DNA from 2 places in the Streptococcus sp. HMSC056C01 genome. Region 1 is predicted to be linked to the other one. Evidence: predicted binding sites of a transcription regulator. Region 1 holds the regulator's gene; the other holds the start of a gene.

Region 1 (16,010 bases):
AACAACTATGTCTTATGAGCATGGAGATTTTGTCCCATCTGGTGCTGTTACTGCAGGAGATGTCTTGATTGATGGGAATGCCATCGGAGATGTCGGCAATGTCGTCCTTCGTGACCGTAAGGTCTTGTCAGAAGATGGGATTTTCATCGTGGCTATCACTGTTAACCGTCGTGAGAAAAAAATCATTGCTAGAGCTCGAGTGCACACGCGTGGATTTGTCTATCTCAAGAAGAGCCGTGATATCTTGCGCGAAAGTACAGAGCTAGTCAATCAAACAGTAGAAGACTATCTACAAGGTGAAGATTTTGACTGGGCTGAACTCAAAGGTAAGGTACGTGATCATTTGGCCAAGTTCCTCTTTGACCAAACCAAACGTCGCCCAGCTATCTTACCAGTAGTCATGGAAGCAAAATAGGATCAAATAGCAGGAGAAAGTCGAGTTTCGGCTTTTTCTTATCTTAAACGAATAAGGAGCAAGTTATGGCAGTAATGAAGATTGAGTATTACTCAGAAGTTTTAGATATGGAGTGGGGAGTGAATGTTCTCTACCCAGATGCGTCTCGGGTTGAGGAGCCAGATTCTACGGATATTCCTGTCCTCTATCTCTTACATGGGATGTCAGGAAATCATAATAGCTGGCTCAAACGGACCAATGTAGAGCGCTTGGTACGAGGGACTAATCTAATTGTTGTCATGCCAAATACAAGTAATGGCTGGTACACAGATACTCAGTATGGCTATAACTACTATACAGCTTTAGCAAAAGAACTGCCTAAAGTGCTCAAACGCTTCTTCCCTAATATGTCTAGCAAGCGTGAAAAGACTTTTATCGCTGGTCTATCAATGGGAGGCTACGGTTCCTTCAAATTGGCCCTATCAACCAATCGTTTCTCACATGCAGCTAGTCTTTCTGGGGCTCTTAGCTTCGAGGAGTTTTCTCCTGAAAGCCAGGATTTAGGGACGCGTGCCTACTGGCGAGGTGTTTTTGGTAAAGTTAATGATTGGGTGAATAGCCCTTACTCACTTGAAACACTCGCTAAAAAGTCTGATAAGAAAACCAAGCTCTGGGCTTGGTGTGGTGAACAAGATTTCTTGTATGCTGCCAATAATCTAGCAGTGAAGAATCTCAAGAAACTTGGTTTTGATGTGACCTATAGCCACAGTGCAGGGACCCATGAGTGGTATTATTGGGAAAAACAATTGGAACGGTTTTTGGCTACCTTGCCAATTGATTTTGTTTTGGAAGAACGCTTGTCTTAGTTTTAGTTTTCTTTCAGCTTACTCAAGTAAAATAAGGAATCTATCTTTAGAATGGGAATCCATGGTTTAAAGGTAGATTCTTATTTTTTTAGAAAGGCGGGAAATCATGTTCTGGATTATACGTGTTCTATGTCGATTGTTACTAGGAATTTGGCGCATGTTCTGGCGCCTTGTGTGGACTCTTGTAGTCTTAATTCTCATTGCTTTAGGGATTCTCTGGTATGTGACGGGAGATTTATCTGGTGTCTTCAATCAAGCGGGGCAACTTGTTCAAGTTGGTCAAGCAGGTTGGCATCAATGGCAAGAAACTGGTAAGTTGCAAGGCTTGTCTCAGACCGATCATCATCAAGATTCAGGAGTAAAATGGCCCCAAGCGCAGGCGACAATTTATATTGATCCCCAAATGGATGCAACCTTTCAAAAGGCTTACATTGAGGCTATTACCAATTGGAATCAGACTGGTGCTTTTAATTTTGTAGTTGTGACAGAACCTGACCAAGCAACTATTTTTGCGACTGAAATGAATGATGGTTCCACATCTGTTGCCGGTGAGGCGGAGAGCCAGACAAATCTCCTAACCAAACAATTTACTTCAGTAACAGTTCGTTTGAATCATTATTATCTATCTAATCCAAACTATGGCTATACCTATGATCGCATCTTGCATACAGCCGAGCATGAGTTAGGACATGCCATTGGCTTGGAACATACTAATGAAGTGTCAGTCATGCAACCAGCAGGTTCTTATTATGGTATTCAGGCTCAAGATGTTCAAGCAGTTCAAGAATTATATGAGTCTGGAGAATAAGTGATTTTTAAACGAAAAATAGAGCTCCCTGATGTAAGCAATGAGGGGAGCTTTTTGCTATAATGGAACTATGAATAACTTGATTAAATCAAAACTGGAGCTCTTGCCGACCAGCCCTGGTTGTTACATTCACAAAGATAAAAACGGTACGATTATCTATGTAGGAAAGGCTAAAAATCTGCGTAATCGCGTGAGGTCATACTTCCGCGGAAGTCATGATACCAAGACAGAAGCCTTGGTGTCTGAGATTGTAGATTTTGAGTTTATTGTCACGGAGTCCAATATTGAGGCGCTTCTTTTAGAGATTAACCTGATTAAGGAAAACAAGCCTAAGTACAATATCATGCTCAAGGATGACAAGTCTTATCCTTTTATTAAAATTACCAATGAGCGCTATCCTCGACTAATTATTACTCGTCAGGTCAAGAAAGACGGAGGTCTCTATTTTGGACCCTATCCGGATGTGGGGGCGGCCAATGAAATCAAGCGACTTCTGGATCGGATTTTCCCTTTTCGCAAGTGTACTAATCCACCATCGAAGGTTTGTTTTTATTACCATATCGGGCAGTGCGTGGCTCACACCATCTGTAAGAAAGACGAGGCTTATTTTAAAGCTATGGCCCAAGAAGTCTCTGATTTTCTTAAGGGACAGGATGACAAAATCATCGATGACCTCAAGGAAAAGATGAATGTGGCAGCTCAGAGTATGGAATTTGAGCGTGCAGCTGAATATCGAGATCTGATTCAGGCCATTGGAACCCTTCGGACCAAGCAACGAGTTATGGCCAAGGATCTCCAAAATCGCGATGTCTTTGGTTACTACGTGGATAAGGGTTGGATGTGCGTTCAGGTATTCTTTGTCCGCCAAGGTAAGCTCATTGAGCGTGATGTCAACCTTTTTCCTTACTACAATGATCCAGATGAAGATTTCCTGACTTACGTTGGGCAGTTTTATCAAGAAAAATCTCATCTGGTTCCCAATGAAATTTTGATTCCTCAGGATATTGATGACGAGGCTGTTAAGGCTTTGGTGGATACCAAGGTTCTCAAACCCCAACGTGGGGAGAAAAAACAACTGGTTAATCTCGCTATCAAAAATGCGCGTGTTAGTCTAGAGCAGAAATTTAACCTGCTAGAAAAATCAGTTGAAAAGACTCAAGGTGCCATTGAAAACTTGGGACGACTCTTACAAATTCCAACCCCAGTCCGCATCGAGTCCTTTGACAATTCCAATATCATGGGGACTAGTCCAGTTTCTGCCATGGTTGTTTTTGTCAATGGTAAACCGAGCAAGAAGGATTACCGCAAGTACAAGATTAAGACGGTGGTCGGACCAGATGACTATGCTAGTATGCGAGAGGTCATCCGCAGACGCTATGGGCGCGTCCAGCGTGATGGCTTGACCCCGCCAGATTTGATTGTCATTGATGGAGGGCAAGGTCAGGTAAATATTGCCAAGCAGGTTATTCAAGAAGAGTTAGGGTTAGATATTCCAATCGCAGGTCTGCAAAAAAATGATAAGCACCAAACCCATGAATTGCTCTTTGGAGATCCGCTTGAGGTGGTAGAGCTGTCTCGCAATTCTCAGGAATTTTTTCTCCTACAACGAATCCAAGATGAGGTCCATCGCTTTGCAATCACCTTCCACCGTCAACTTCGCTCTAAAAATTCCTTCTCCTCTCAATTGGATGGAATTGAAGGCCTGGGTCCAAAACGCAAGCAGAACTTGCTGAAATATTTCAAATCTCTGACAAAAATCAAGGAAGCCAGCTTGGATGAGATTGTCGCCGTTGGTATACCAAGAGCAGTGGCAGAAGCGGTTCATCACCACTTGAATCCTCAAGAACGAGTAGAACTAGCTCAGGTAGCAGAGCCACCTGCTGAATACAAGTGATAAAGTAGTAAGGAGAGGTTTTTGCTTTAGCGAGTGCAAGCTAGTCAGAATTGTGGTAAAATAGATAAGATATGACTAAAGAATTTCATCATGTAACGGTCATGCTCCATGAAACTATTGATATGCTAGATGTGAAACCTGATGGTATTTACGTTGATGCGACCTTGGGTGGAGCAGGCCATAGCGAGTATTTATTAAGTAAATTAAGTGAAAAGGGGCATCTCTATGCCTTTGACCAGGACCAGAATGCCATTGACAATGCCCAAAAACGTCTGGCACCTTATATCGAAAAAGGAATGGTTACCTTCATCAAGGACAACTTCCGTCATTTGCAGGCACGTTTGCAGGAAGCAGGTGTAGAAGAGATTGATGGCATTTGTTATGACTTGGGAGTTTCTAGCCCGCAGTTGGATCAGCGTGAACGAGGTTTTTCTTATAAAAAAGATGCGCCACTGGACATGCGGATGAACCAAGAGGCTAGTTTGACAGCTTATGAGGTTGTCAATCACTATGACTATCATGACTTGGTACGAATCTTTTTCAAATATGGAGAAGATAAGTTTTCCAAGCAGATTGCTCGGAAGATTGAACAGGCGCGTGAGTTGAAACCGATTGAGACAACGACTGAATTAGCAGAGATTATCAAGTCTGCTAAGCCTGCCAAGGAACTCAAGAAAAAAGGTCATCCGGCCAAGCAAATTTTCCAAGCCATCCGTATTGAGGTCAATGATGAATTAGGAGCTGCAGATGAGTCCATCCAACAAGCTATGGAATTACTAGCAGTGGACGGAAGAATCTCAGTCATCACTTTTCATTCGCTTGAAGATCGCTTGACTAAGCAGTTATTTAAGGAAGCTTCTACAGTTGAAGTTCCTAAAGGACTACCTTTCATCCCAGATGATCTCAAGCCCAAAATGGAATTGGTATCTCGGAAGCCGATTTTACCAAGCAAGGAAGAATTGGAAGCCAATAATCGTTCCCACTCAGCCAAGCTTCGAGTGGCAAGAAAAATTCACAAGTAAGAGGAAATAATGGCAGAAAACAGAGGAACAACGAGCCAATTGCTACAAGCTCGTATAAAAAAATTTTCACGTGTTGAAAAGGCCTTTTACTTTTCAATTGCCATCACAGCCCTTGTCTTAGCAATTAGTGTAGTCTATATGCAGACAAAACTTTTTCAGGTCCAGAGTGATTTGACAAGAGTCAATGCACAAATCGAGGAAAAAAAGACAGAGCTAGATGATGCCAAACAAGAAGTTAATGAATTGATCCGATCAGAACGTTTGACCGGAATTGCAAATTCTCAAGAGTTGCAATTGAATAATGAAAATATTCGATCGGCGGAGTAGTATATGAAAACCTGGAAAGAAAAAATAGTACACTTTGCCATTAAGAATCGCAAATCTCCCCTTGAAAACCGCAGACGAGTTGGGAAGAGCCTCAGTCTCTTGGCCGTCTTTCTATTTGCTGTTTTTTTGGTTAATTTTGCGGTGATTACTGGTACGGGGAAGAAGTTTGGTGTTGACCTGGTCAAAGAAGCCAGTAAGGTTCACCAAACGACTCTAACAGTTCCTGCTAAGAGGGGGACCATTTATGATCGTAATGGAACGCCAATTGCTGAGGATGCAACGTCCTATAATGTTTATGCTGTCATTGATAAAGACTATAAATCAGCTAATGGAGATGTTCTATATGTAGAGGAATCTCAGTACAATAAGGTAGCCGAAATTTTCCATAAGTACTTGGATATGGAGGAGACCTACGTAAAGGATCAACTCTCTCAACCAAATCTCAAACAGGTTTCCTTTGGTGCTAAAGGAAATGGGATTACCTACGCTAATATGATGTCCATTAAACAGGATTTGGAAACTGCTAAGGTTGAGGGTATTAATTTTACGACTAGTCCAAATAGAAGTTATCCAAATGGGAAATTTGCATCATCCTTTATTGGTTTAGCACAGTTACATGAAAATGAAGATGGCACGAAAAGTCTAATTGGGACATCTGGTATCGAGAGTTCCTTAAATAGTTTATTGGCAGGGACAGATGGTATTATTACATACGAAAAAGACCGTCTAGGTAATATTGTTCCTGGTACAGAACAAGTCACCCAACAGACCGTAAACGGGAAAGACGTCTATACGACCCTATCTAGTCCTTTGCAGTCCTTTATGGAAAGTCAAATGGATGCCTTTCAAGAGAAAGTAAAAGGCAAGTATATGACAGCAACCTTGGTCAGTGCTAAAACAGGGGAAATTCTTGCAACGACGCAGAGACCAACCTTCGATGCTGATACTAAGGAAGGGCTGACTAAGGACTTTGTTTGGCGTGATATCCTCTATCAAAGTAACTATGAGCCGGGGTCAACCATGAAGGTTATGACGCTCGCTGCTGCTATTGATAATAACACTTTCCCAGGAGGAGAAGTTTTCAATAGCAGTGAATTAAAAATAGCGGATGCGACGATTCGAGATTGGGATGTTAATGCTGGTTTGACTACTGGTAGGATGATGACTTTCTTACAAGGTTTCGCTCTCTCCAGTAATGTTGGAATGAGTCTACTTGAACAAAAAATGGGAGATGCTACTTGGTTGGATTATCTCAATCGCTTTAAGTTTGGGGTGCCGACGCGTTTTGGTCTGACTGATGAGTATTCAGGTCAATTGCCTGCAGATAATATTGTCGATATTGCCATGAGTGCATTTGGTCAGGGGATTTCTGTAACGCAGACCCAGATGCTACGTGCTTTTACAGCCATTGCGAATGACGGAGTTATGTTAGAACCAAAGTTTATTAGCGCCCTTTATGATCCAAATGATCAGTCAGTTCGGAAGTCGCAAAAAGAAGTTGTGGGTAATCCTGTTTCTAAAGAAACGGCTAGTTTGACTAGGGAAAACATGATTTTGGTTGGTACAGACCCTATTTATGGGACCATGTATAATCGTAATGATAATAAACCAGTAATTACTGTTCCTGGTCAGAATGTTTCTGTCAAATCTGGAACAGCTCAAATTGCCGATGAGCAAAACGGAGGATATTTAGTTGGGAAAACCAATTATATCTTTTCTGTAGTAACCATGCATCCTTCTGAAAATCCTGATTTTATTCTTTACGTAACAGTTCAACAGCCAGAACACTTTTCTACACCTTGGTTTGGAGAATTTGCTAATCCTATTCTTGAACGAGCTTCTGCTATGAAAGAATCTCTTAATCTTCAGTCTACAGCTAAAAATCTGGATCAAGTTACAACAACAACTAGTTATGCAATGCCAGCGACCAAGGACTATAGTCCGGGAGATATGGCAGAGGAACTGAGACGCAATCTTGTTCAACCAATCGTTATCGGTTCAGGAACAAAAATCAAGGACAGTTCAGTGGCAGAAGGAACAAATCTAGACGCTAATGAGCAAATCTTACTCCTTTCAGACAAGGTAGAAGAGATGCCTGACTTATATGGCTGGTCTAAGAAAAATGTTGAAACCTTTGCCAAATGGTTGAATCTTGAAGTTGAGTTTGAAGGCACAGGAGAAACTGTTAAAAAGCAAAGTGTTCGTTCTAATACAGCTTTAAAAGATTTACAGAAAATAAAAATAACATTAGGAGATTAGAATGCTTATTTCTATCTTTGCTGGAGTGATTGCCTTTATTCTAACAGTCATAGGAATTCCAGCCTTTATCCGTTTTTACCATAAAGCACAGATTACCGGTCAACAGATGCATGAGGATGTCAAACAACACCAAGCAAAAGCTGGGACACCAACAATGGGAGGACTCGTCTTTCTCCTAGCAGGAGTTTTAGTTAGTCTGGTCCTTGCTCTCGTGACTAATCAATTAACCAATAATGTCGGAATGATCCTCTTTGTCCTGGTCTTATATGGTTTGGTCGGTTTCTTGGATGATTTCCTCAAGGTTTTCCGCAAAATCAATGAAGGACTTAATCCTAAACAGAAGCTCTTGCTTCAGTTGGTCGGAGGAGTTATCTTCTATTTCTTCTATGAAAGAGGAGGAGATATCTTAAATGTATTTGGTTTTCCCTTGCATTTAGGTGTTCTTTATATTCTCTTTGCCCTCTTCTGGTTGGTCGGTTTTTCAAATGCAGTTAATCTGACTGACGGAATCGATGGCTTGGCAAGTATTTCTGTGGTGATTAGCCTATCTGCCTATGGAGTGATTGCCTATGTGCAAAATCAGCTCGATATCTTACTAGTGATTGTAGCTATGATTGGTGGTCTTCTTGGCTTCTTTGTCTTTAACCACAAGCCTGCTAAAGTTTTCATGGGAGATGTAGGTAGCCTAGCCCTTGGAGGGATGTTGGCGGCTATTTCCATGGCACTGCACCAAGAATGGACGCTGCTTTTGATTGGTCTAGTGTATGTCTTTGAAACAACATCTGTTATGATGCAAGTCACCTACTTTAAGTTGACTGGAGGAAAACGTATCTTCCGTATGACACCAGTTCACCATCATTTTGAGTTGGGGGGCTTTTCTGGGAAAGGCCAAGCTTGGAGTGAGTGGAAGGTCGACTTCTTTTTCTGGGGAGTGGGCTTATTCGCTAGTCTCTTGACTTTGGCTTTCATGTATTTGTTCTAAAAAGAGAGTGTGGAATCATCAGATAGAGAAGGATTAAGTTCCTTCTCTTTTCTATTTCCATCAGTTTATTGCATCCCCTTCTCAAAAATAGGTAAATTTATGGTAAAATGGAAATAGAAAGTTGAAATGATGAGTTATTTTAAAAAGTATAGATTTGACAAATCCAAGTTTAAGTTAGGGATGCGAACTTTCAAGACAGGGATCGCTGTTTTTTTAGTTCTCATGATTTTTGGTTTTTTTGGTTGGAAAGGACTTCAGATTGGAGCCTTGACTGCAGTTTTTAGTTTAAGAGAAGACTTTGACAAGAGTGTTCATTTTGGTACTTCTCGTATTCTCGGAAATAGTATCGGTGGTTTTTATGCCCTGATTTTCTTTCTCTTAAATAATCTTTTTCATGGCGCCTTCTGGGTAACTCTCCTTGTTGTTCCAATTTGTACCATGTTAACCATTATGACAAATGTTGCTATGAACAATAAAGCAGGTGTTATCGGTGGAGTTGCGGCTATGTTGATTATTACCTTATCAATTCCAAACGGTGAGACAGTTTTGTACGTGTTTGCTCGAGTTTTTGAAACCTTTATGGGTGTTTTTGTAGCAATTCTTGTAAATTACGATATTGATCGTTTACGGAGCATTTTACTGAAAAAAACAAAATAATGTCACAAGATATAACATTATTGATTGACGATTGAATTTTTTTAGACTATAATAGACAGAAAGAAGAGGAAGTGCACATGAAGGAAAAAGAATTTCGTCGCAATATGGCAGTTTTCCCTATTGGTAGTGTTATGAAGCTGACCGATCTTTCGGCGCGTCAAATTCGTTATTATGAAGATCAGGAGTTGATAAAACCTGATCGAAACGAAGGTAATCGCCGGATGTATTCTTTAAATGACATGGATCGGTTGCTTGAGATTAAAGATTATATCTCTGAAGGTCTGAACATTGCTGCCATCAAGAAAAAATATGCTGAACGTGAGGCGAAGTCTAAAAAGCCAGTGAGTCAAACTGAAGTACGAAGAGCGCTTCGGAATGAAGTTCTCCAGCAAAGTCGCTTCGCTTCTCAACAATCACCTTTTGGTCGCGGTTAGGCAACCGCAAGTCGTCATATATAAGGAGAAAAACCATGTCAATCACAGCTGCAGATATTCGTCGTGAAGTTAAGGAAAAAAATGTAACCTTTATCCGTCTCATGTTTTCAGATATTTTGGGAACGATGAAAAACGTCGAAATTCCTGCTACAGATGAACAACTAGACAAGGTCTTGTCAAATAAGGCTATGTTTGATGGATCTTCTATTGAAGGGTTTGTTCGTATCAACGAATCAGATATGTACCTCTACCCTGACTTGGACACTTGGACAGTCTTTCCTTGGGGAGATGAGAACGGTAGTGTCGCAGGATTGATCTGTGATGTCTATACAACAGAAGGGGAACCATTTGCAGGAGATCCTCGTGGGAACCTCAAACGTGCTCTTCGTCACATGGAAGAAGTTGGATTTAAATCTTTCAACCTTGGACCAGAGCCAGAATTCTTCCTATTTAAGCTTGATGAAAATGGAGATCCAACTCTTGAGGTAAATGACAAGGGTGGTTACTTTGATTTGGCGCCTACAGACCTTGCTGACAATACTCGTCGTGAGATTGTTAACGTCTTGACCAAAATGGGATTTGAAGTTGAAGCAAGTCACCACGAAGTTGCTGTAGGTCAACATGAGATTGACTTTAAGTACGATGAAGTTCTTCGTGCTTGTGATAAGATTCAAATCTTTAAACTAGTTGTAAAAACAATTGCCCGTAAACATGGTTTGTATGCAACCTTTATGGCTAAACCTAAATTTGGTATCGCTGGTTCAGGAATGCACTGCAATATGTCCTTGTTTGATGCTGAAGGAAACAATGCCTTCTTTGATCCAAATGATCCAAAAGGAATGCAATTGTCAGAAACTGCTTACTACTTCCTTGGTGGTTTGATCAAACATGCCTACAACTATACAGCTATCATGAACCCAACCGTTAACTCATACAAACGTTTGGTGCCAGGCTACGAAGCCCCTGTTTACATCGCTTGGGCAGGTCGCAATCGTTCACCGCTTGTCCGCGTACCAGCATCACGCGGAATGGGAACACGTTTGGAGTTGCGTTCCGTGGATCCAATGGCAAACCCTTATATTGCTATGGCTGTTCTTTTAGAAGTTGGTTTGAACGGTATCGAAAACAAAATCGAAGCACCAGCACCAATCGAAGAAAACATCTACATTATGACTGCTGAAGAGCGTAAAGAGGCTGGCATCACAGACCTTCCATCAACTCTTCACAATGCTTTGAAAGCTTTGACAGAAGACGAAGTGGTTAAAGCAGCCCTAGGTGAGCACATCTATACTAGCTTCCTTGAAGCCAAACGTATCGAGTGGGCAAGCTACGCTACCTTTGTTTCACAATGGGAAATTGATAACTACCTAGATCTTTACTAATGATAAATCAGAAAGATTGTCCGTGAGGACGATCTTTTTTTCTTGCATTTTGTATCGAGGTGTGATATATTTTGTATAACGAAGTGCGATATATCGAACTAAATAGGAGGTCTGGTTAAATGGAATTAACAGATAAGATTAGGCGTGTCTACCTTCCCATGACTGAAACGGGATTTTATATTCTATTCTGTCTGCAGAAGGAAAATCATGGCTATGGTATTACGCAAAAGGTCAAAGAGATGTCAGATTCACAGGTTTCGATTAGTCCTGGGACTATGTATGGAACCCTGTCAAAGATGGAAAAGGATGGTTTGATTTCCTTTGTCCGAGAAGAGGAAAAACGAAAAATCTATCAGATCACAGACTTGGGCCGAAAAGTTTTAGACATTGAGTTGAAACGTATTGAACGGCTCTATAGAAACAGTCGGGAGGAGCTTTGATGGAAAAGAAAGTTGTTTATAGAATTGCTACCATTGCGGATTATGATAAAGAGGCTCTCTATCTCGGAGAAATGCATGCTCAGGGCTGGAAACTTAAGGAAGTAAGTTATTCTAACTTAGTAGTTGCGGTTAAGTATACTTTTGAAAAGTGCCAACCGGAGAAGGTGGTTTATCAGTTGGACTTTTATCCTATGAAAAAGTCAGAGAGAGCTTCCTATTTACAACTATTTAAAGATTGTGGGTGGGAGCATATAACAGACTTTAATGGTTTTTCCTACTTTAGAAAGCTTTATTCTGGAGTTGAGTCGGATGCCGAGTTTGAAATTTATAATGACGCGGCCGGGAAGTTAGCAATGGTCAAGAAGATTTTAACAATGCGGATGCTTCCTATTTTGCTTCTCTTTTTAGCGCTACTACCGGTTTTCTCAAAGTTTGTCAGTGGAGGTAGTTCTTTCAGTTGGGGAATGTTTTTGATTGTTATCATAGACTGTACTTTATTGATAGTTTTCACGATTCAGATTTCTTATATTTTTTGGAGATTGTTTCAAAAGTGGAAAGAATTATCTGATAAATAAAACCATTTTGGAGGTTAGACAATGAATAGCAAAGTACAATTTCGAATGTTTACCATTTTTGATTTGGATAAGGTAGAAGATTATTTACATGAGATGCATTTGAAAGGTTGGAAATTTAAATCGAATCGTTTTGGCTTTTTCTATTTTGAACAATGCCGACCAGATGATGTGATTTACCGTGTGTGGAATACTAGCTACCTTAGAAAAAATGAGGTAGATTTACAAAGTATTAAGGATAGAGGATGGGAATTTGTGGAAAATTGTTCTTATACTGTTTTTCGAAAAGCAACTTGTGATGTAGATTCAAATGATCAATCTTTCATGGACAATCGTCTTCAATGGGCCGATGTGAAATCTAGACTTCGTCCATCTATAGTTTCTATCTCTGGCGGTCTAGTTATTTGTATGAGCTTGTTTCGCGAAAGTCTCTCTCAATCTTTCTTCCTTATTTTTGCCCTTTATGCCCTCATGATTTCCTATCTAATCTATAGTTTTTACAGACTTAAAAAGAAATATCTTGTGAATATAAGATGATTTTTTAGGTCCTCAGACCGATTTTTAGCACTCTTGACAAAAGAGTGCTAATTTTTTGAGTTTTTGTCTTGACATTCTTTTCTAAGGGTGTATAATAGAATCATAAGTTAGCACTTGGATGCCTCGAGTGCTAAAAAGATCTATCAGAGAGGAGTAGCGAGATGGTTACAGAACGTCAGCAGAATATTTTAAATCTGATTATTGACATCTTTACCAAAACGCACGAACCTGTTGGATCCAAAGCCTTGCAAGAGTCTATCAACTCTAGTAGTGCTACCATTCGAAATGACATGGCAGCTCTAGAAAAGCAAGGTTTACTTGAAAAGGCTCATACTTCCAGTGGTCGGATGCCGAGTGTGGCTGGTTTTCAATACTATGTCAAACACTCCCTATCCTTTGACCGTTTAGCTGAAAATCAAGTTTATGAGATTGTAAAAGCCTTTGATCAAGAATTCTTCAAGCTAGAGGATATTCTTCAAGAGGCGACGAAAATTTTGTCAGACTTGAGTGGTTGTACGGTTGTAGCACTGGATGTAGAACCAAGTAGGCAGAAGCTGACAGCTTTTGATATTGTTGTCCTCGGGCAACATACAGCTCTTGCTGTTTTTACGCTTGATGAGTCTAGAACAGTTACCAGTCAGTTTTTGATTCCGAGAAATTTCTTGCAGGAGGATTTGAACCGCCTCAAGACCATGATTCAAGAACGTTTCCTGGATCAGACTGTTTTGGATATTCACTACAAGATTCGGACGGAGATTCCGCAAATTATCCAACGTTACTTCACAACAACGGATAATGTTATGGATCTTATTGAGCATATCTTCAAAGAAATGTTCAATGAAAATATCGTGGTTTCTGGCAAAGTCAATCTTTTGAATTTCGCTAATTTAGCGGCCTATCAATTTTTTGATCAGCCACAAAAGGTAGCTTTGGAAATTCGAGAGAATCTGATTGGCGACCAGATGCAAAGTGTCCGAGTTGCTGATAGCCAAGAATCTTGTCTTGCTGACTTAGCAGTGATTAGCAGTAAGTTCCTGATTCCCTATCGTGGGTTTGGAATTCTGGCGATTATTGGTCCAGTTAATCTGGATTATCAACAATTGGTCAATCAACTCAATGTAGTTAATCGAGTTTTGACTATGAAGTTGACGGATTTTTACCGCTATCTCAGCAGTAATCACTATGAAGTGAATTAAGATTGAAATCATTAAAGGAGGCGAAAATGGCCCAAGATATTAAAAATGAAGAAGTAAAAGAAGAGGAAGTTGTGGAAACAGCTGAAGAAACAAGACCTGAAAAGTCTGAATTGGACTTGGCCAATGAACGTGCCGAAGAATTTGAAAATAAATACCTTCGTGCTCATGCAGAAATGCAAAACATTCAGCGCCGTGCCAACGAAGAGCGCCAACTCTTGCAACGCTATCGCAGTCAAGATTTGGCAAAAGTAATCTTGCCATCACTTGATAACCTCGAACGTGCCCTTGCCGTCGAAGGGTTGACAGATGATGTGAAGAAGGGCTTGGAAATGGTCCAAGAAAGTTTGGTACATGCTCTGAAAGAAGAAGGGATCGAAGAAATCCCAGCAGATGGAGAATTTGACCATAACTACCACATGGCTATTCAAACAGTTCCAGCAGATGACGAACATCCAGCAGACACCATCGCACAAGTCTTCCAAAAAGGCTACAAACTTCATGACCGCATCCTAAGACCGGCTATGGTAGTGGTTTATAACTAGGCAATTCTGACGGTAGCTAAAGCAACTCGTCAGAAAACGGCAATCGCTATGGCGTTTGCCTAGCCTCCTTACTAACTCGTCGTCGAAATAATATCGATTTCGACTTCTCGTGTCGCAACTTATATACATTGAAACCTTGTCCGAAACGACAATAAACTATGAAAGAAAGATAAACAATGGTTCAGCTTTGCCAATAGTGAGCGAAGCGAACCAAAGGCGATACTCTTCGCCGTGGCGGTATCTTCGCAAACTTTGAGACCTTAGGCTCAAAGTTTAGTCAAAGAGATTGACGAAGTCAAGCTCTGACGACGTCGCCACTTAAGAAGAGTATCAAAAAGAAAAAAGAGAAAAAATAACAAGGAGAAAAACATATGTCAAAAATTATCGGTATTGACTTAGGTACAACAAACTCAGCAGTAGCAGTTCTTGAAGGAACTGAAAGCAAAATTATCGCAAACCCAGAAGGAAACCGCACAACTCCATCTGTAGTGTCATTCAAAAACGGTGAAATCATCGTTGGTGACGCAGCAAAACGTCAAGCAGTAACAAACCCAGATACAGTGATTTCTATCAAATCTAAGATGGGTACTTCTGAAAAAGTTTCTGCTAACGGTAAAGAATACACTCCACAAGAAATCTCAGCTATGATCCTTCAATACTTGAAAGGTTACGCTGAAGAATACCTTGGTGAAAAAGTAACTAAAGCAGTTATCACAGTTCCAGCTTACTTCAACGATGCTCAACGTCAAGCAACAAAAGACGCTGGTAAAATCGCTGGTCTTGAAGTAGAACGTATCGTCAACGAACCAACTGCAGCAGCCCTTGCTTATGGTTTGGATAAGACTGATAAAGAAGAAAAAATCTTGGTATTCGACCTTGGTGGAGGTACATTCGACGTATCTATCCTTGAATTGGGTGACGGTGTCTTTGATGTATTGGCAACTGCAGGGGATAATAAACTCGGTGGTGACGACTTTGACCAAAAAATCATCGACCACTTGGTAGCAGAATTCAAGAAAGAAAACGGCATTGATTTGTCAACAGACAAGATGGCCCTTCAACGTTTGAAAGATGCAGCTGAAAAAGCGAAGAAAGACCTTTCTGGTGTAACTTCAACTCAAATCAGCTTGCCATTCATCACTGCTGGCGAGGCTGGACCTCTTCACTTGGAAATGACATTGACTCGTGCTAAATTTGACGATTTGACTCGTGACCTTGTAGAACGTACAAAAGTTCCAGTTCGTCAAGCTCTTTCAGATGCAGGTTTGAGCTTGTCAGATATCGACGAAGTCATCCTTGTCGGTGGTTCAACTCGTATCCCTGCCGTTGTAGAAGCTGTTAAGGCTGAAACTGGTAAAGAACCAAATAAATCAGTGAACCCTGATGAAGTTGTTGCCATGGGTGCTGCTATCCAAGGTGGTGTCATCACTGGTGATGTCAAAGACGTTGTCCTTCTTGACGTAACTCCATTGTCACTTGGTATCGAAACAATGGGTGGAGTCTTCACAAAACTCATCGACCGTAACACAACTATTCCAACATCTAAATCACAAGTCTTCTCAACTGCAGCAGACAACCAACCAGCCGTTGATATCCACGTTCTTCAAGGTGAACGCCCAATGGCAGCAGATAACAAGACTCTTGGACGTTTCCAATTGACAGATATCCCAGCTGCACCTCGTGGTATCCCACAAATCG
Region 2 (16,010 bases), on a different contig from region 1:
TTCCAATTTTTTGGTATTCGTCTAGCCTTGCTTTTCTGTATACTATTTTCTCCATTTATGAGCTCCTTTTTTAATGTTAGTAAATTATAATAGTAAAATTAATTGTTTTGATGATCAAGTACCGAGTTTTTACAAAAATATTACCAAACTTAGTAAGTTGAAGGATTGTTAGAAAACTCTTTCTGTAACACTGAATCTGATTTTAGAATATAGGATTAGACAGACAAAGAACACTCTAAAAAGTTAGAATTTTTAGAGTGTTGTCCAAATATTGCTAAGTTTTATTTTGTTGGGATTGAGATTTCAATCAATTTTTCAGAGTAGAGGGTCTTGATATTAGCTTCATCGATATTTTGCTTTTCGATCTTGCGATTCAAGAAAAATTCTTGGATTTTTTCTATTTCTTGTTCGCGGATAGCACGATGTTTATTGGAAATGAGGATTTCATAATGAAGCGGTGCCTGAGTAAAGATAACATCAGTGTTGCCTGCAGAGTAGACTTCTACGAGTGTAGCGTCGGTACTCTCCAGTTGGCTTTTAACAAGGTTTGAGTGAGAATTAGTAGTGTTGATGAGCTTCATAGGCTTTCCTCCTGTGTTTCTATTTCTATTATAGCACTTTTTGGAAAAATTGGAAAAGTTAATTTAAACTTGATGCTGTTTTTTCCAGGCTTCAATTGCCCATTTATGACTGCCACGTTTTAAGTTAGCAATGGCTTCATCGATTGGGAACCAAGCTAGATGATTGAAGTCCTCCAAAGGTTTTTGGATTTCTTGATAAGAAGTAGCTTCGTAAAGATAGGCTGGATTGTAGTAGTAAGTATCACGATGGCTGGAATAGAAATATTCATCTGCTTGTCCATAATAAGTGCCAATCTCAGCTGTAAAACCTAATTCTTCAATCAGTTCTCGTTTGAGAGCTTCAAAATGATCTTCACCTGCTTCAATCTCGCCACCAGGCAAGAACCATGCACCATTTGGAGCTTGAACGAGGATAATCTTTTCAAGTGCTGAGTCAGGGATGACTGCATAAACACCATATCTAGTTTTGTAGGTTACACCCTCTTTTTTTTCTCCAAAGGTTGGATTTGTCATAAATTTCTCCTTTATGTGTGCGCTTTCTTTCTATCATATTAAAGAATGCTCTTACTGTCAAGTAAGAACATTCTTTTAGTATGTGGAATTAGTCATTTGAGTCAACTGTTTCCAATTTATTTTTTGATTTAATCATGATTTTACCATTGCTAGTCATGACGGCTTTGAGGTTTTTCTCGCTTGGATTTTCAAGGTAGTAGTCTGTAATCGCATCTTCGATATGATCTTGAATGGTACGACGTAGTGGACGAGCTCCCATTTTTGGATCATAACCAAGGTCTACAAGTTTCTCCTTAACCTTATCTGTTACATCTAAATGGATGTTATTGCTTGAGAGACGTTGATTGACATCATCTAACATGAGATCAACGATTTGAAGGAGATTTTCCTTGCTGAGGGCCTTGAATTCGATAATGCCATCAAAACGGTTCATGAATTCTGGGCTAAAGAAGTTGCCTAATTCTCCAAGAACAGAGTTAGTACGGCCTTCTCTAGCAGCACCAAATCCAACACTAGCTTCTGCCTTACCTGTACCTGCATTTGAGGTCATGATAATGATGGCGTCTTTAAAGCTAACAGTACGACCTTGACCATCCGTTAAACGACCATCGTCCAAGACTTGAAGGAACATATGCATAACATCTGGATGGGCTTTTTCAACTTCATCCAAGAGGATTAGTGAGTAGGGGTTACGACGAACTTTTTCAGTCAATTGACCTGCTTCATCATAGCCTACGTATCCTGGAGGGGCACCAACGAGTTTAGCCACGCTGTGTTTTTCCATGTATTCACTCATGTCAAAGCGAATCATGCTGTCAGCAGAACCAAAGAGTTCGATGGCCAGCTGTTTAGAAAGTTCTGTTTTACCGACACCGGTAGGACCAACAAAAAGGAAGCTACCGATTGGACGGTTTGGAGTACCGAGTCCAACACGGTTACGACGGATAGCCTTAGCGATCTTATCAACTGCATCATCTTGACCAATAACATGAGCCTTGAGGTCATCTGCTAGGTTGATGAGTTGAGATTGTTCTTTTTCTTTCAAATCACCAACTGGAATATTAGTTTTTTGTTCGATGATGTGTTCAATCGTCTTTTCGCTGATGATTGGGGTATCCTGATCCGTTACCTTGGTCTTTTGCATTTCCTTATATTTGGCAATCTGGTCACGGAAGTAGGCTGCTTTTTCAAAATCTTCATCGCGGGTTGCTTGTGCCTTGAGATTTTCTGCTTCGATTAAGCGTTGGTCGATGACCTTAGGATCTACAAAATTCAAGGTTAAGTTCATTTTTGAACCAGCTTCATCTAGAAGGTCAATGGCCTTGTCTGGCAAGAAACGATCTTGGATGTAGCGGTTAGAAAGGGTAGCGGCCGCTTCGATAGCGCCGTCAGTATAATGAACGTGGTGGTAATCTTCGTATTTCTTTTGGATACCTTTCAGGATAATAATGGTTTCTTCAACGGTTGGTTCATCAACTTTGACAGGTTGCATACGACGTTCAAGGGCAGCATCTTTTTCGATGATGCGATATTCATTGAGGGTAGTAGCACCAACCAGTTGGAGTTCGCCACGAGCAAGAGCTGGTTTTAGGATATTTCCTGCATCCATATTCCCTTCTCCTGCTGAACCAGCACCGACAATTTCATGAATTTCGTCAATGAAGAGAATAACATCCTCGCGCTCACGAATTTCTTCCATGAGTTTTTGCATGCGCTCTTCAAACTGACCTCGGATACCTGTTCCTTGAACAAGGCTAACGACATCTAAGCGGATGACTTCTTTGCCTTGAAGCTTATGGGGAACATCACCGTCAACAATTTTCTGAGCTAAACCTTCGACAACAGCTGTCTTACCAACACCGGGCTCACCGATGAGGACAGGGTTGTTTTTTGTTCTGCGGTTGAGGATTTCAATGACACGGATAATCTCTTCGTCACGGCCAATTACAGGGTCAATATTTCCACGACGGGCAATCTCAGTGACATTGATACCATATTCATCCAAGAGTCCTTTTTCCTGGATTGGTGGTGGGGTTTGGGCAGAACCACGATTTTGGGAACCATAACCCCCATTTCCACCGTATCCACCCCCTGACTGAGTTGGGGGGATATTGTTGTTATTAGAAGAAGGTCTAAAGTTGTTGAGATCGTTAAAGAAGTCTCCAAAGGGATCAAAATCACGGTTGTTTAAATCTGTAATGCCCTTGAACAAGCTATTGTTAGGATCTGTTTTGATAATTTTGTAGCAATTCTGGCAAAGGTCGATTTGCTTTTGTTGCCCATTGAGATTGGTATAAAGATGAATCGTTGAGTCATTGATTTTACAGTTTTGACAGAGCATACCGCCACCTCATTTCTTTCTTAGTCTTGACTAAATCTAAAAGGTCAAAAATAGTCAAACAAGTATATAATTTAATTATATCATGATTATTGGGCAATTCAAGTAAAAAGATTGGATACTAGCACTATAAATAGTAGAGCGCTAATCTGGAGAATATTTTGATAGCAAGAAAAAAATCCTATTTGTCATACAAAAAGGATTCTCGTTGGTGAAAGGCGGTGGGACAGAAATCGATAGACAAAGTCTCGATTTCGTAGTCCCAGCCCCGCGAAGATGATTAGGAGTTTTGGGAGTCTAAAAGACGAACGAAAAGTCCAATCAGCTACCGCGTCAAAGTTTGATTGCTAATAAAAAGTGAGGTCGGGATCTTTTGTCCCAACCTCTGTATATCTATTATTAGTATAGAAGTTCGTAAATTTCCATCGCAATCAAGTCGATGCTGTCAAAAGTATATGTTTCACGCGCTTCAACATCACGAAGTGTAAAGATTGGGCCATTTTCTTCATCATGGTTAAAAGCAACTTCAGCTACAACAACTCCCTCGCGCTCAAAGTTACGTTTTAAGTTACCACCATCTTTTGTCATTGCTTCTAGGCGGTTGATGATTCTAACCAAATGTGATTCCATTTTGATTCTCCTCCATTTCTTATCGTTACTATTTTACCATAAAGAGTATCCACTTGACTAGAAAAAACTAAGATTTCTCACTATTTCTGTTTTCTTTGAAATTTTATTGAAAATAAAAGGAAAAAGATTGCATTTTTATTCAAAACATGTTATACTCATACAAGTTTTAAGTTAGAAATTAGAAAGTAGTGGATTTATGAATTTTTCTTTTTTACCTAAATATCTGCCATATTTTAACTATGGTGCTCTTGTAACAGTCTTGATCTCTGTTTTGGTTGTCTTTTTGGGGACAATTTTAGGGGTAGTCTTGGCTTTTGCTCAACGTTCTAAAATAAAGCCCATAGCTTGGCTTGCCAATGTTTATATTTGGATTTTCCGTGGAACACCTATGATGGTTCAGATCATGATTGCTTTTGCTCTTATGCATATCAATGCCCCGACTATTCAAATTGGAGTTTTGGGAGTTGATTTTTCACGTTTGATTCCAGGGATTATCATTATTTCTATGAATAGTGGTGCCTATGTATCAGAAACAGTTCGTGCTGGTATCAATGCAGTACCTAAAGGACAATTAGAGGCGGCTTACTCTCTAGGGATTCGTCCTAAAAATGCCATGCGCTATGTCATCTTGCCACAGGCTATCAAGAATATCTTGCCAGCCTTGGGGAATGAGTTTATTACCATTATCAAGGATAGTTCACTCTTGTCAGCAATCGGTGTTATGGAATTGTGGAATGGAGCTACTACGGTGTCAACAACCACCTACTTGCCTTTAACTCCACTTTTATTTGCAGCCTTTTACTACTTGATTATGACCTCTATCTTGACACTAGCCTTGAAAGCTTTTGAAAATCGTATGGGACAAGGAGAGAAAAAATAATGACTGAAACGCTTATAAAAATTGAAAACCTTCATAAAAGCTTTGGAAAAAATGAAGTTTTAAAAGGTATTGATCTTGAAATCAAAAAAGGGGAAGTTGTGGTCATTATCGGACCATCTGGTAGCGGTAAGTCAACCCTCCTTCGCTCTATGAATCTCCTCGAAGAAGCGACAAAAGGAAAGGTTATCTTTGAAGGAGTAGACATTACAGATAAGAAAAACGACCTCTTTGCCATGCGTGAAAAGATGGGAATGGTTTTCCAACAGTTCAATCTCTTCCCCAATATGACAGTGAAGGATAACATCACGCTTTCTCCTATCAAGACCAAAGGGGAAAGTAAGGAAGTTGCTGAGAAGAGAGCGCATGAGCTCTTGGAAAAAGTTGGTTTACCAGATAAGGCAAATGCTTATCCACAAAGTTTGTCTGGTGGGCAGCAACAACGTATCGCTATTGCTCGTGGTCTTGCCATGGAACCAGATGTCCTACTTTTTGATGAACCGACTTCTGCCCTAGACCCAGAAATGGTAGGGGAAGTACTAGCGGTTATGCAAGAACTTGCTAAGTCAGGAATGACTATGGTCATCGTGACGCATGAGATGGGCTTTGCGCGTGAAGTGGCAGACCGCGTCATCTTTATGGCTGACGGTGTTGTTGTCGAAGATGGAACTCCAGAGCAAGTCTTTGAACAAACCCAAGAACAAAGAACCAAGGATTTCTTGAGTAAGGTTTTGTAAGAATATCATGAAAAGCTCCAAGTGGGCTTTTTCTTATAGTTTCAGACTATAAGGTCTCTTAGGTAAGAAGTGTTAGAGGGACAAGTGTTTTTTTGATATAATAGAAGATATTTGTTAGAAAAGAGAAAACACATGACACAGATTATTGATGGCAAGGCTTTAGCAGCCAAGCTACAAGGACAATTGGCTGAAAAGACTGCGAAATTGAAGGAAGAGACAGGTTTGGTGCCTGGTTTGGTGGTTATTTTGGTTGGGGAAAATCCAGCCAGTCAGGTTTACGTTCGTAACAAGGAACGTTCAGCGATAGCTGCAGGTTTCCAAAGTGAAGTCGTGCGAGTTCCGGAGACCATTACCCAAGAGGAATTGTTGGACTTGATTGCCAAATACAATCAAGATCCAGCTTGGCATGGTATTTTGGTGCAGTTGCCATTACCAAAACACATCGATGAAGAAGCTGTTTTATTGGCTATTGATCCAGAAAAGGACGTGGATGGTTTTCATCCGCTCAACATGGGGCGCCTTTGGTCTGGTCATCCAGTTATGATCCCTTCAACTCCAGCTGGTATCATGGAAATGTTTCACGAGTATGGGATTGAACTAGAAGGTAAAAATGCAGTTGTCATTGGTCGTTCAAATATCGTCGGTAAACCAATGGCCCAGTTGTTATTAGCTAAGAATGCAACTGTAACCTTAACCCACTCACGAACACACAATCTTGCCAAGGTAGCTTCTAAGGCGGATATTCTTGTCGTAGCAATCGGTCGTGCTAAGTTTGTGACTGCTGACTTTGTCAAACCTGGGGCTGTTGTTATTGATGTGGGGATGAACCGAGATGAAAATGGCAAGCTCTGTGGAGATGTTGACTATGATGCCGTTGCACCAATCGCTAGCCATATCACACCTGTACCTGGTGGAGTTGGGCCTATGACCATTACCATGCTGATGGAGCAGACTTATCAGGCGGCATTGCGTAGTTTGGATAGATAATACAAGCATTGATTTTATATAGTGAAGAAACAAGTTCTCAAAAATGAACTTGTTTTTTTCTTGCACTTCTTTTAATAAAATTACAGTAAAATTTCTACAAATTATTGAAAAAACTCTACTATTTTGATATATTAAAAGTATCAATATTTATATGGATAAAATAAGTAAGCGTCTAGAGGGAGGTTTATTTTTTGGAGTAAAATGTAATCGCTTACTAGAACATTGGAAAGGAACAATAATGGATAAGAGATTTTTTGAAAGACGGTGTCATTATAGTATTCGTAAATTTGCCATTGGTGCGGCTTCAGTTATGATTGGAGCTAGTATATTTGGTCTTCAGGTGGCTCAAGCAGCTGAAACCGAAACAGCAAGTCCCAGTGAGGAAACGATTCATCAAGTTCAACCTTTAGATAAGCTTCCAGATGAGGTTGCTGCAGCAATTGCAAAAGCTGAGCAAAATGGCCCACAAGATAACGCTACTGAAGAAGAAAATGATACTGTTGAATCCGCAAAACCAGCAAGTGAAGAAAAGGTAACTGAGGCAACAAGCCCTAAGGTAGAAAAGGAAGCAGAAGTAGTCAGCCCTAAAGAAGACAAAGTTGAAAAAACTGAAAAATCTGCTGCTGAAGCGAATGGGAAAGAGTCTACAGTTTCAAAAGCAAGTGCTGAAAAGCCAACAGTTCGAGAAGAACATTCTGATACACCTAATCAGAATAAACCTGTAACGGACGATAAAAGCAAGGAAGAAAAAGCTTCGGCAAGTGAATTGCCTCAAGCCACAAAAGAGAAGGAAAAAGAAGACCAACTTTTACAGGAAAGAAAACAAAATTTCAACAAAGACTGGTATTTTAAATTAAACGCTCAGGGTGATTTTTCTAAGAAAGATGTGGATGTTCATGACTGGTCTAAGTTGAACCTTCCTCATGACTGGAGTATCTATTTTGATTTTGATCACAAGTCTCCTGCTCGAAATGAGGGTGGTCAATTAAATGGTGGGACTGCCTGGTATCGTAAGACCTTTACTGTAGACGAAGCTGCCAAGGACAAGGATGTTCGTATTAATTTTGATGGAGTTTACATGGACTCTAAGGTTTATGTAAATGGCAAATTTGTCGGTCATTATCCAAGTGGTTATAATCATTTTTCATATGACATCACTGAATTTTTAAATAAAGATGGTAGTGAAAATACCATTGCGGTCCAAGTTACTAATAAGCAGCCAAGTAGTCGATGGTACTCAGGAAGTGGGATCTATCGTGATGTGACTCTGAGCTATCGTGACAAGGTACAGGTGGCTGAAAATGGAAATCATATCACAACTCCAAAATTAGCTGAACAAAAAGATGGCAATGTTGAAACACAAATTCAAAGCAAGATCAAAAATACTGCTAAGACTTTAGCCAAGGTATTTGTGGAGCAACAGATTTTTACTAAGGAAGGTAAGGCTGTCTCAGATTTGGTTCGTTCTGTAACTAAGAATCTATCAGGAAATGAGACAGCTGACTTTAAGCAAACGATTTTGGTTAATAAACCAACTCTCTGGACAACAAAAAGCTACCATCCTCAGCTCTATGTTCTAAAAACCAAGGTTTATAATGAAGGGCAGCTAGTTGATGTGACAGAAGATACTTTTGGTTATCGTTATTTCAACTGGACAGCTAAAGAAGGCTTCTCACTGAACGGTGAGAGAATGAAATTCCATGGAGTTAGTATTCACCATGATAATGGAGCCTTGGGGGCAGAAGAAAACTATAAGGCAACCTACCGAAAATTAAAACTCCTAAAAGATATGGGAGTTAACTCTATCCGTACAACCCACAATCCAGCAAGTCCACAGTTGTTAGATGCTGCAGCAAATCTAGGACTTTTGGTCCAAGAAGAAGCCTTTGATACTTGGTATCGTGGTAAGAAAACGTATGACTATGGACGTTTCTTTGACCAAGATGCAACTCACCCAGAAGCTAAGAAGGGTGAAAAGTGGTCTGATTTTGACCTGAGAACCATGGTCGAACGTGATAAAAATAATCCATCTATCGTTATGTGGTCACTCGGTAATGAAGTTGATGAGGCTGATGGTGGAGCTCGTTCACTAGAAACAGCCAAGCGTTTGAAAGCTGTTATCAAAGCAATTGATACAGAGCGCTATGTGACTATGGGTGAAAATAAATTCAGTCGTGCTTCTACAGGCTTGTTCTTAGAATTAGCAGCAATCATGGATGCTGTAGGTATGAACTATGGAGAGCGTTTTTACGATGCTGTTCGTAAAGCCCATCCAGACTGGTTAATCTACGGTTCTGAAACTTCTTCAGCAACTCGAACTCGAGATTCTTATTTTGATCCTGCTCATTTACTCTGGCACGACAATCGTCCAAATCGTCACTATGAACAATCAGACTATGGTAATGATCGTGTAGCCTGGGGTAGAACAGCTACTGAATCTTGGACCTTTGACCGTGATCGTGCTGGCTATGCAGGTCAGTTTATCTGGACTGGTTTTGACTATATCGGTGAACCTACACCATGGCATAATCAAGATAATACACCAGTGAAAAGCTCTTACTTTGGTATCATTGATACGGCAGGATTGCCTAAGAATGATTTCTACCTTTACCGTAGTGAATGGTATAGTGCCAAAGAAAAACCAACTGTTCGCATCATGCCTCACTGGAATTGGACTGAAGAAACGCTCAAGGAACGTAATATGCTCATCAATGGTAAGGTTCCAGTTCGGACCTTCTCAAATGCTGCTAGCGTAGAATTGTTCTTGAACAACGAGTCCCTTGGTAAGAAAGAATTTGTTAAGAAAACAACTGAAGATGGGCGCCCTTATCACGAGGGAGCTAAACCAAGTGAATTGTATCTTGAGTGGTTGGTGGACTATAAACCAGGTACCTTAACAGCTATTGCTCGCGATGAAAATGGAAAAGAGATTGCGCGTGATAGTGTGACAACAGCAGGGGAGCCAGCTAGAGTTCGTCTCACCAAGGAAGAGCATGTCATCACTGCAGATGGCAAAGATTTGTCTTATATCCATTATGAAATCGTTGATGAAGACGGCAATGTTGTACCAACTGCCAATAATCTTGTTCATTTCAATCTTCATGGCCAAGGCCAAATCGTCGGTGTGGACAATGGGGAACAAGCTAGCCGTGAACGTTATAAGGCTCAGAAAGATGGTACATGGCAAAGAAAAGCCTTCAATGGTAAAGGTGTTGTCATTGTAAAATCTACTGAAAAAGAAGGTAAATTCACTCTTTATGCGGATTCTGCAGGCTTGGCTTCAGATCAGGCAACAGTCACAACCGTTTCAGGCAAGAAAGAAAATCGCCATTTTGTCGCTTTTGCCCCTGTGAAAGCAAGAACTGATGTCAGCGAAAATCCTAAATTGCCAGAGACTGTGACAGCTATTTATAGCGATGGTAGTGTCGAAGAAAAAGCTGTGACTTGGGACATCCCAGAAGATCTCCTTTCAAGTGCTGGTGAGAAAAAAGTCCTTGGTAGTGTGGAAGGACTCGAAGCCAAGGCTGAAGCCCTTGTCAAGGTAGTTGCGCTTGATAAGTGGTTGCCAAAAGTAGCAACTGTCCCAGTTGGTACAGCTGTTGAAAATTTGGACAAGACTGTTACGGCTGTTTTATCAGATGGTAACTTGGTTGATGCGGATGTCGTTTCTTGGACCTTGAAAGATCCATCTGCCTTGACCAAAGAAGGTGGACGTACTGAAGCAACTGGTAAATTGGAAGGCAATGACTACGAGGTTACGGCAACCTTTATCGCAAGTGATAAGGAAACAGAAAATACTGTTACAGGTCTCACGGTTGGAGATAAGACTCTTGAAAACTTTGAGCCTGGAAAGACCTACTACCGAGTATCCCTTCCTTATACTTCTAAGATTCCAAATGTTGGTGCACAGACAACAGGCTATCAGGTAACAGTTCAACAAGCCTCAGCTGCCAATGATTATCAGGCTTCTGTATTCTTGAGTGACCAGAAGGGCGATTTAGTTCAAACTTACTTGATTCAGTTTGTGAAAGAAGCGCCTGCCTTGACACGCTTGGAAGTAAGTGTTGAAGGAAAAGAAAATGCAACAGAAGACCAAGTTCTCCCTTATCATGTCATTGGACATTATGAGGATGGTTCACAGACTGAATTTTCAGCGTCAGATATCCATTTGGAAGTTAAGTCAGCTGATGGTGCTCATCTTGAGGTGAATGGTCAGAACTTGCTTCTTTACAAGAAAGGTAGTGTAACCCTCACTCCTCGTATTGACAATCAAACTGATAAGACTCAGTCTGTAGCAACTGAACTTGTGATAAAAGAAAATACAGTAGACAAGAAAATTGTCAAGCTTCATCCTGTTTCAATCTCTACAGATATCAATCAGCAACCGAATTTGCCTGATCAAATCGGAGCAGAATTTGATAAGGGCTTACCTCGTAAAGTTTCTGTAACTTGGGACAAGGTAGATGCCAAAGAACTTGGTTACTATCATAGCTTTACCCTTAAAGGTCATGTCGAAGGTACAGATATTGAGGCTCTTGCCAATGTAACTGTTGAAGGTTTGCAGGTTGCAGAAGAAATCAGCCTTACTCTTCCTAAGGGTGAAACTGTTCAATTGCCATCTAGTGTTCGTGCTTATCATTCTAATGGAACAACTGTCTATAAAGATGTCCTTTGGGACAAGGTTCCTGAGAACTTTAGTCAGACTGAAGGTATCTATGAAATCAAGGGTCAATTAGTGGGTAGCCATCTGACTACCAAGGCCCATGTCCGTGTTTCTAGTCAAGTTGTTGCTGGAAATAATATCTCGAAACAATGGACTGGTTCTCAATTGCCAGCTGCTATTGTATCCAATACGGGTGGTGATGATTCGGCAAGTACCCTGAACGATTTGACGGTTTCAAGAGCCAATACAGATGTTAAGAATCGATGGACTACATGGCAAACAGGTACAGATAATGATTGGGCGTCTATCTTGTTTGGTAATTCAGGTGATTTGACCAAACGATTTGTCGATAATCTTTCCGTTGATTTCTATACAGACGGAGCTATCGGACTTCCAAAAGAATATGTCATTGAATATTATGTTGGTCAAGAAGTTCCAGATCTTCCAAACGATGTCAATCATGCTCAAGGAGATACCAAGCATCCATTCAACAATGCTGCCAACTGGAAGGCTGTAGAAAATCTTCACGCTCCTGGACAATTATCTGCAGGTCAAACAAACCACTTTACATTTGATAAGGTTGAAACTTATGCTGTTCGTATGCGTATGAAGAAGGCAGATGGAAAGGCTGGTGTTGGTTTAACAGAAATTACTATTTTAGGAAGTAAGGTTCCAAGTGCTACCAGCTCAGAAATTTCTATCCAAGTAGATGGTAAGAAGCTCGAACATTTCAATCCGTCTAAGACAGATTATTATATTCCTCAAGCAAGCAAGGAAATCACTGCAACAGCCAGCAACAACGGTTTGGTGACAGTTGTTCCAGCAACAAGTGAAAAAGGTGCGACACGTCTTATCTTGAAAGCTGAGGATGGAACTGTTCTTAAAGAATATCGTATCTTCCGTGATGACGAAAAAGAGTCAACACAACCAGTAGCTGCGGAAAATAGTGCCCAGACCTTGAATGTTGGCGATCAACTTCAATTGCCTGCCGAGGTAACAGTCTACTATCCATCACAGACTGGCTGGGTTAAAGCTAATCTTGCTGTCCAATGGGATGCAGTCCCAGAACATGCGACTGCCCAAGAAGGTAACTTTGAAGTGCTTGGTCATGTTCTAGGAACAGACTTAACAACCAAGATGCAAGTAACAGTTGTTACAAAAGGTAATCAAGTTATCTCAGAAAATGCAAGCAATAATGCGACAGATTCTAAAGCCTTTGCATCTACTACAAATGATACACAAGCAGCTTCTCGGGATAAGATTTTCTATATCAACGATGGTCACTTTAACGAAGATGGACGTTGGACTAACTGGTCTCGTACTCCGAAAGACCAAGAAACATCTGTGGGAATTCTCTTTAAGAAGAATGGTCAGATTACACCTCAGTCTGTTGGAAAAGTAGCTATTCAGTTCTTTAAAGACAGTGGAACAGACGCACCAGCGACAATGGTATTAGAAAGATATGTTGGGCCTGCCTATACAGAACCAAGTACCATTTCTCGTTATGAAGAAAATGCGGATCATCCATTTAACAAGGCAGAAAACTGGCAAGAAATTCCTTATAAGGCATCTGGAGAAATCGTGGCTGGTAAACCGATTGAATTTACCTTTGATCCAATTCAGACAACAGCTATTCGAGCACGCATGACTCGTAAATCGACAACTAATGGTCTAGCAATGGTCGAATTTAGTGCTTACTCTCCTGCTAAAGCAATTGATGTGGAAACTCCTTCAGTGACTATTTCGGTTGCTGGAAAAGCATTGGAAAACTTTGATCCTGAGGTTTCAGATTATACAGTGAGCTTAAATGGCACTAAACCACAGGTGACTGCTCAAGCAAGTGGTCACGGTGTGACAACGGTTGTTGAATCTAGTCAGGATAACCTTCCTAGCCTTGTTCGTCTCCTTGCTAAGGATGGTAGTCTTGTCAAGGAATATCGTATTCACTTCAAGCCTAGTCACCGTATAGTTCCTGAAGAAGGTGACCAAAGTCCTGTTCTCGAACGACCAAGTTTAGAAGTTGTCAAGACCGAAATTCCATTTAAGGAAATTATTCGTGAAAACAATGACTTAGCGCAAGATGAACGTCGTGTAATCTCAGAAGGTAAGAAGGGTGAAAGAGTTGATTATGTTGAGGTTCTAGGATCTAACCGTACCACTGTTCATACAGATACGACAGAGGCGCAAGATCGAGTTGTTGAAGTCAAGGTCAAACCAGCCATTACTACAAGTAAGGGTGATGAGCCAGCTCCAGTGGTAGAAGTCCCAGAATTTGAGGGCGGCGTAAATGCAGTAGAGGCTGCTAAGCATGAGTTGCCAGAATACACAGAGGCAGTTGGCACAGTAGGTGACGAACCAGCCCCAGTGGTAGAAATTCCAGAATTTGAGGGCGGAGTCAATGCAGTAGAAGCGGCTAAGAATGAATTGCCAGAATACACAGATGCAATTGGCACAGTAGGCGACGAGCCAGCTCCAGTGGTAGAAGTGCCAGAATTTGAGGGCGGAGTCAATGCAGTAGAAGCCGCTAAGAACGAGTTACCAGAATACACAGACGCAATCGGGACAGCAGGTGAAGAGCCAGCACCAGTAGTAGAAGTCCCAGAATTCAAGGGTGGTGTCAATGCAGTAGAGGCAGCTAAGAATGAAGTCCCAGAATTTACAGGTGGCGTTAATGCTGTGGAAGCAGCCAAGAATGAATTACCAGAATACACAGGAACAGTGGCTACAGCTGGAAATGAGCCTGCACCAAGTCTTGTTAAACCAGCCGAAGAGGTTCGAATTTTGACTGATAAGGAAACTGGAGTTCTGGTAGCAGGGCTAACTACAGAGTTATCTAAAGACCTCAAGCTTCAAGTGCAAAAGGTTCTACGTCAAGAATTAGCTGGTAAGCACTACGATGCTTATCAAGTGAAATTGCTGGATAAGGACAACCAAGAAGTTGAACTCAAAGGTGCTGTCCTAGTGAGGTTACCAGTCAAGGGACAGGTTCAAGGAGTTTATCACATGAGCTTAGATCAAGGCTTACAGGTTCAAAAGGTGACGTTTGTAGGTGACATGGTTGAATTTGTCACCAAAGATCTAGGACTTTATGCGATTGTCTATAAAGAACAAAACCAAGAACAAGTAAAACCAGTAGAACAAGCTCATGAACCAGCAGTTAAGGGAGAAAACTTTGAAAATGCTTCAGAGAAAGTAGATTCAGCAAGACTTCCAGAAACAGGTGAAAGTCGATCTGATACAGCTGCTTTCCTAGCAAGTCTCAGTCTTGTTTTATCAGTAGCTCTACTAACAGTTAAACGTAAAGAAAAATAGAGTTTGGAACTCTACATTGCTGATTGATTGTAGAAATACTTGGACTATCCCAGTGGATAGGATCGAAAAATGCTACAACCATATGGAGAGGACCTCTAGGTTCTCTCCATTTTTTAAAATAGGGATGAAACCGCTTAGATGAGTGGTTGGAGGAAAGGAATAGAAGAAAGATGGATCATCAATTTTTTGAGAAACGTTGTCATTATAGCATTCGAAAATTTGCAATAGGAGCAGCTTCAGTAATGGTTGGTGCGAGTATCTTTGGAGCCAGCATGGTACAAGCTGCAGAGACAGAGCCCGCACTAGAAGCAGAAACAAGTCTTACACAGCTTCCACCAGAGGATAAGTTATCACCAGAATTGGCAGGCGCTATTAAAAGTGCAGAGGCAGACTTAGTTTCAGAGACTAAAGTGGAAGCGGTAGCTACTAAGTCCCAAGCTCCAGAAGAAACTTCTTCAAAAGCAGAAAAAACTAAAGATTCTACAGTAGAGGAGACAAGAGCAACCGTCGACAATGCTTCTACAGAAGTAGCTCCTACTGAAACCAATGCAGTAACAGAACCTACGAAACCAGCTGAAGTAAATGGAACGGTGGAGAAAGCTGATTCATTCACAGCAGATAAACCTGCAAGTAAAGCAGAAATTGATGCCGCAAAATCTCAAGTAGCTAAAAAGGAATATACGGTATTTCCAAGACCTCAAAAGGTTACTTATGGCGATGGTGTTACTGCTCTAGAAGGAAAGGTAAACCTTGTCTTTAGTGATGGCTTAGATATCTATACACGTAACCGTGCCAAAGAAGTTCTCCAAGCTAGTAATGTGTCTTACACTACCAGTACAAAAGCTACAGAAGGGGCAACCAACATTTTCCTTGGAGTGCGTGGGAAAGCTCCTCTGGCAGAAAAAGAAGTCCAAGATATTTCGTCTGATCTATACGATAAAATTGATGCCTATGTCTTGCGCGTGAAGGACAATAAGATTTCGATTGTCGGAAAGGATACCGATGCTGTCTTCTTTGGACTAACAACCTTGAAACAGATGCTGAAGGAAAGTTCAGTCCCAGTTCTTCGAGATGTGACCGTAGAAGACTATGCAGAAGTGAAGAACCGTGGCTTTATCGAAGGCTATTACGGAAATCCTTGGACCAAGGAAAACCGTGAAGAGTTGATGCGCTATGGTGGTGACTTGAAGTTAACTCAGTACTTCTTTGCGCCTAAAGACGATCCCTACCACAATGCTAAATGGCGTGAACTCTATCCAGAAGAAAAAATGTCAGAGATTCGTGATCTAGCTCGTGTGGGGAATGAAACAAAGACTCGTTATGTATGGACCATCCATCCATTTATGCATAACAAGATGCGTTTTGACACGGG

Evidence for each region. Region 1 encodes HrcA, which represses chaperone genes, less so after heat shock. Its sites were predicted from a motif close to TTAGCACTCNNNNNNNNNGAGTGCTAA; they were not measured.
Region 2: HMPREF2795_RS01405 (ATP-dependent Clp protease ATP-binding subunit) is a predicted target of HrcA. The motif match lies at 3,554-3,580, and genes of this name have one in related genera.

Annotation. Positions count from the first base shown of each region.
Region 1 is NZ_KV804207.1:160,166-176,175, reverse strand. It holds gene HMPREF2795_RS06895 (ribonuclease J) at 1-415, shown strand, start outside; gene HMPREF2795_RS06890 (alpha/beta hydrolase) at 481-1,260, shown strand; gene HMPREF2795_RS06885 (matrixin family metalloprotease) at 1,367-2,068, shown strand; gene uvrC (excinuclease ABC subunit UvrC) at 2,139-3,962, shown strand; gene rsmH (16S rRNA (cytosine(1402)-N(4))-methyltransferase RsmH) at 4,034-4,984, shown strand; gene ftsL (cell division protein FtsL) at 4,994-5,311, shown strand; gene pbp2X (penicillin-binding protein PBP2X) at 5,315-7,570, shown strand; gene mraY (phospho-N-acetylmuramoyl-pentapeptide-transferase) at 7,572-8,552, shown strand; gene HMPREF2795_RS06855 (FUSC family protein) at 8,682-9,209, shown strand; gene glnR (transcriptional repressor GlnR) at 9,287-9,643, shown strand; gene glnA (type I glutamate--ammonia ligase) at 9,679-11,025, shown strand; gene HMPREF2795_RS06840 (PadR family transcriptional regulator) at 11,145-11,465, shown strand; gene HMPREF2795_RS11025 (DUF2812 domain-containing protein) at 11,465-12,040, shown strand; gene HMPREF2795_RS06830 (DUF2812 domain-containing protein) at 12,062-12,574, shown strand; gene hrcA (heat-inducible transcriptional repressor HrcA) at 12,736-13,770, shown strand; gene grpE (nucleotide exchange factor GrpE) at 13,797-14,312, shown strand; gene dnaK (molecular chaperone DnaK) at 14,684-16,010, shown strand, end outside.
Region 2 is NZ_KV804182.1:52,904-68,913, reverse strand. It holds gene HMPREF2795_RS01420 (GNAT family N-acetyltransferase) at 1-55, opposite strand, end outside; gene HMPREF2795_RS01415 (DUF1827 family protein) at 282-581, opposite strand; gene HMPREF2795_RS01410 (NUDIX hydrolase) at 645-1,094, opposite strand; gene HMPREF2795_RS01405 (ATP-dependent Clp protease ATP-binding subunit) at 1,183-3,435, opposite strand; gene HMPREF2795_RS01400 (DUF1797 family protein) at 3,832-4,062, opposite strand; gene HMPREF2795_RS01395 (amino acid ABC transporter permease) at 4,259-4,942, shown strand; gene HMPREF2795_RS01390 (amino acid ABC transporter ATP-binding protein) at 4,942-5,676, shown strand; gene HMPREF2795_RS01385 (bifunctional methylenetetrahydrofolate dehydrogenase/methenyltetrahydrofolate cyclohydrolase) at 5,809-6,663, shown strand; gene HMPREF2795_RS01380 (SIALI-17 repeat-containing surface protein) at 6,902-14,638, shown strand; partial or broken gene HMPREF2795_RS11050 (YSIRK-type signal peptide-containing protein) at 14,809-14,877, shown strand; partial or broken gene HMPREF2795_RS01375 (SIALI-17 repeat-containing surface protein) at 15,169-16,010, shown strand, end outside.